Regions from separate parts of the Streptomyces sp. NPDC088246 genome, predicted to be linked through region 1. Evidence: riboswitches for the same ligand, from Rfam matches in the RefSeq annotation. Region 1 holds a riboswitch; the other holds the start of a gene.
What was found. Region 1 has a riboswitch for glycine ahead of gcvT (glycine cleavage system aminomethyltransferase GcvT). Riboswitches for the same ligand answer to the same signal wherever they lie in the genome.

Region 1 (2,390 bases):
CCCCGGATGTCCACTCCGACGCCCGTAGTACCGGGCGTGGCGTGCGCGGCGTCCACGTACGCGATGGCGATCGGCTTGCCCAGGGTGGGCGACGGGGCGCCCGAGGTGACCTCGCCGACGACCTGGCTCCCGGCGACCACGGAAAAACCGGCGCGCGGCACCCGGCGGCCCTCGGCGATCAGGCCGACCAGCTTGCGGGGCGGAGCGGTCTCGGCGCGCTCGGCGGCGGCCTGGAGGGCCTTGCGGCCGACGAAGTCGCCCTCCTTCTCGAACTTCACGACCCGGCCCAGGCCGGCGTCGAAGGGGGTCAGCCCGGTGGTCAGCTCGTGCCCGTAGAGCGGCATGCCGGCCTCCAGGCGCAGCGTGTCGCGGCAGGAGAGCCCGCACGGGATCAGGCCGTGGGAGGCGCCCGCCTCGGTGAGGGCTTTCCACAGGTGCTCGGCGTGCTCGGGGGCGACGAACAGTTCGAAGCCGTCCTCGCCGGTGTAGCCGGTACGGGCGATCAGGGCGGGGACACCGGCGACCGTGCCGGGCAGACCGGCGTAGTACTTCAGGCCGTCCAGGTCGGCATCGGTGACGGAGGCCAGGATGGCGGGGGACTCGGGGCCCTGGACGGCGAGCAGCGCGTACGCGTCGCGGTCGTCGCGCACCTCGGCGTCGAAGCCGTCGGCCCGCGCTGTCAGCGCGTCCAGCACCGTCTGGGCGTTCCCGGCGTTGGCGACGACCATGTATTCGGTGTCGCCCAAGCGGTAGACGATGAGGTCGTCCAGGATCCCGCCGTCCTCGGCGCAGATCATCGTGTAGCGGGCGCGGCCCACGGCGACGGTGGCGATGTTGCCGACCAGCGCGAAGTTCAGGAAGGCCGCGGCCGCGGGGCCGGTGACGGTGATCTCGCCCATGTGCGACAGGTCGAAGAGACCGGCCCTGGTGCGCACCGCGTTGTGCTCGTCGCGCTCGCTGGCGTACCGCAGGGGCATGTCCCAGCCCGCGAAGTCGGTCATGGTCGCGCCCAGCGAACGGTGCAGGGCATCGAGGGCGGTGAGACGGGGGGCGGTGCTCATGGATATGGCTCCCAGGGCATGACGACGAGGACAATCCCTCCCCATCTGTCATCGGAACCTGAGAGGTTCGCCGAGAGCCCCTGAGGGGTTCGGCTTGCACCTTGGGTGGAGCCGCAGAGCGGCCCGCTTTTCAGATCTGCCTCATCCACGCGGTACGGGGCCTGAGAGATTCAAGGGAGGAACTTGCTCCTTCGGCGCCCGGCACATGCAGTGACCGGAACTCTCCCGCGCGGATTCAAGCGGCCTTTATGCAGTTGGCCGGGTCATCATCGCATGCATCGCACTGGAGTGGGGCCCCGGTCCCGAACGGGAAATCAGCGGCGTGGACGGTTGTGCCGCATTACCTTTTCTTTACACTTCATGGGCATACGTGGGTGACCCGACAGGGGGAGGGCGATGACGTTGCAGCGGTACGCGACGACCGCGGGGGTCGCGCACGGCGCGATGCCCGCACAGCCAGGGGCTCCGGCCACGGAGACGCTCGGGACGCACGCGCCCGTCGTGCGGGATCTGCGGGAGCGGGCCGGGCGCAGCCCGCGCAGCCTGCACTTCGCCGCGGGCGACGTGGTGGTGGTCTCCGGGCTGCCCGGCAGCGGCAAATCGACGCTCATCCGGCGGGCGGTCACAACGGCCCGTGCCATCGACTCCCAGGACACCCGGGACCGCTGGGCGGGACTGATGCCCCGGTTAGTCCCGTACGCCCTCTACCGCCCCCTCGTCCGCGTCGCCCACTACTGGGGGCTGTGGCGGGCGCTGCGCTCCGGGGAGTCCGTCGTCGTCCACGACTGCGGAACCCAGGCGTGGGTACGCGGCTGGCTGGCCCGTGACGCGCGGCGCCGGGGCCGCGTCCTCCACCTCGTCCTGCTCGACGTCACACCGCAGACGGCGAGGGAGGGCCAGCGGGAGCGCGGACGCGGGGTCTCCGGATATGCGTTCGCCCGGCACCGCAGGGCGGTGGGGAGGCTGCTGCGGAACACCGAGACCGGCCTGCTGCCGCCCGGGTGCGTGTCGGCGGTGCTGCTGGACCGGGAAGCGGCGGGGAAACTGGGCCGGATCGCGTTCGCGGACGCGTAGGGCTTGGGGGCGAGGGGCCCGAGCGCCTGGCGGCCGGACGTTAATCTTCTGCCGGAAGGCTCGGGCAAGAAGGGGAAGCAGTGGACATTCCGGCACAGGTCCAGTCCCATCCGCAGAGCGGATGGCCGGCCAATGAGCTCGAAGAAGTTCTGATGGCCTCGGTGGGCAGCCCGGAGGCGGGCGGACGGCTCGTCGAGGTGCTCGGGCGCAGCCAGGTCTGGGTGCCCCTGCCCAACGGCGGCGGACCCGACTCCC
Region 2 (2,390 bases), on a different contig from region 1:
CGGGGAAGCCGCCGAGGAGGAGACAGCGGCGGGGGGCGACGGGGAGGAGCCGGTGGACGGTGCGCGGGAGGAGGCCCGGGAGACCGCCGAGCAGCTCGCCGCACGGCGCTGGCCCGCCGGACACGACGTACGTCATGACACCTACGGCCACGGCTGGGTGCAGGGCAGCGGTGTCGGCCGGGTGACGGTGCGGTTCGAGGAACCCGAATCGGCGCCCGGCCGGGTGCGTACGTTCCGCATCGACGATCCGGAACTGCAGCCGGCCGATCCGCTGCCGCTGGTGCGGAACCCGGTGGACTACTCGTCCTGGCCGGCCAGTCTCCCGAAGTCCCTGTCCGGGCCTGTCTCCTCGGGCGGGGAGTCCAGACCGTAGTGCCGGTAGAGCTGGAGCTCCTGTTCCGGTGAGAGATGGCGGCCTACGCCGAAGTCTGGCGCGTCCTTGATCAGCGCACGGTCGAAGGGGACACGGAGTGAATCCTCCACGAATTCGCTGGGTTCCAGCGGGACGAACGCGTCCCGGCTGAACAGTCCGGTACGTACGGCCGCCCACTCGGGCACACCGGTCGCGTCGTCGAGGTACACCTCGTCCACGGTTCCGATCTTGGTGCCCTTGCGGTCGAACGCTTTGCGGCCGATCAGGCTGCGCGGATCGATGTCGGTCTGCACTGTCCCTCCCACTGGTCGCGGCTACTCCACAAGCACTACAGAAGTGCAGATCCGGGGGGTTGGCCACTCGAGAATTCCGCCGCGAACCCCGCTGGTAGGCTGGTGATGGCTGCTGACCCCGTGCGGGAGAGTCCTCCGGAGCGAATCCGAAGGCGCCGAAGGAGCAAATCCTCCCCGGAATCTCTCAGGCCCCCGTACCGCACGGACGAGGTCACTCTGGAAAGCAGGGCGGGTTTCGTGCGGCCGAGTGCCGGTACGATTCCCTTCCTCACCGACGGTGAAAGCTGGTACGCCGCAGGGCGCTCCGGTGAAGCTCTCAGGTTGAGATGACAGAGGGGGAGGCCGTTCGGGCACCCGCGCCGTGGTGCCCCTCGCAGGTCGTGACAGACCAGGAGGCCTCCACCATGACCCCCCGTCGCACTCCGCTCTCCCAGCTGGAGCAGGGCATTCCGTTCGAACAGCGCCACATCGGTCCCGATGCCGAGGCGCAGTCGAAGATGCTCGCTCAGATCGGTTACGGCTCGCTGGACGAGCTGACCGCGGCAGCGGTGCCCGATGTCATCAAGAGCGCGGAGGCGCTGCAGCTGCCGACCGCCCGCACCGAGGCCGAGGTCCTAGCGGAGCTGCGCTCCCTCGCCGACCGCAACCAGGTGCTGGCCCCGATGATCGGGCTCGGCTACTACGGCACCTTCACCCCGCCGGTGATCCTTCGCAACGTCATGGAGAACCCCGCCTGGTACACGGCCTACACGCCGTACCAGCCGGAGATCTCGCAGGGCCGCCTGGAGGCGCTCCTCAATTTCCAGACGATGGTCGCCGAGCTGACCGGGCTGCCCACCTCCGGCGCCTCGCTGCTCGACGAGGGCACCGCGGCGGCCGAGGCCATGGCCCTCTCGCGGCGTGTCGGCAAGGTCAAGAACGGTGTCTTCCTGGTCGACGCCGACGCACTGCCGCAGACGATCGCCGTCATCGAGACCCGCGCCGAGCCGACCGGTGTCGAGGTCGTCGTCGCGGACCTCTCCGACGGCATCCCGGCGGAGATCGCCGAGCGCGGCGTCTTCGGTGTCCTGGTGCAGTACCCGGGCGCCTCCGGGGCCATACTGAACATCAAGCCCGTCATCGAGCAGGCCCACGAGCTCGGTGCGATCGTCACGGTCGCCGCCGATCTGCTGGCCCTGACCCTGCTGACCTCACCGGGCGACCTGGGCGCGGACATCGCGGTCGGCACCACGCAGCGCTTCGGTGTACCGATGGGTTTCGGGGGACCGCACGCAGGCTTCATGGCCGTACGCGAGAAGTTCGCCCGCAGCCTGCCGGGCCGCCTCGTCGGCGTTTCCGTCGACGCGGACGGCAGCAAGGCGTACCGGCTGGCCCTGCAGACCCGCGAGCAGCACATCCGCCGCGAGAAGGCCACCAGCAACATCTGTACCGCTCAGGTGCTGCTCGCCGTCATGGCCGGGATGTACGCCGTCTACCACGGCCCGGACGGGCTGCGGACGATCGCTCAGCGCACCCACCGCTATGCGGCGGTCCTGGCCGAAGGCCTGCGCGCCTCCGGTATCGACGTCGTGACCGGCGCCTACTTCGACACCCTCACCGTGCGTGTCCCGGGGAAGGCCGCCGATGTCGTGGCCGACGCCCGCGAGCGTGGTGTCAATCTGCGGCTCGTCGACGCAGACCTGGTCTCCCTCGCCTGCGACGAGACCACCACGCGTACGCAGATC

Region 2: it holds a riboswitch for glycine, as region 1 does, so the genes downstream of both, gcvP (aminomethyl-transferring glycine dehydrogenase) here and gcvT (glycine cleavage system aminomethyltransferase GcvT) in region 1, are expected to answer to the same signal.

What each region holds. Positions count from the first base shown of each region.
Region 1 covers NZ_JBIURV010000002.1:299,229-301,618, reverse strand. The annotation lists gene gcvT (glycine cleavage system aminomethyltransferase GcvT) at 1-1,061, opposite strand, end outside; glycine riboswitch at 1,202-1,299, opposite strand; gene ACIPEK_RS03965 (AAA family ATPase) at 1,458-2,135, shown strand; gene ACIPEK_RS03960 (enhanced serine sensitivity protein SseB) at 2,216-2,390, shown strand, end outside.
Region 2 covers NZ_JBIURV010000038.1:44,110-46,499, reverse strand. The annotation lists gene ACIPEK_RS35640 (DNA polymerase IV) at 1-373, shown strand, start outside; gene ACIPEK_RS35635 (PRC-barrel domain-containing protein) at 298-666, opposite strand; glycine riboswitch at 780-876, shown strand; gene gcvP (aminomethyl-transferring glycine dehydrogenase) at 1,071-2,390, shown strand, end outside.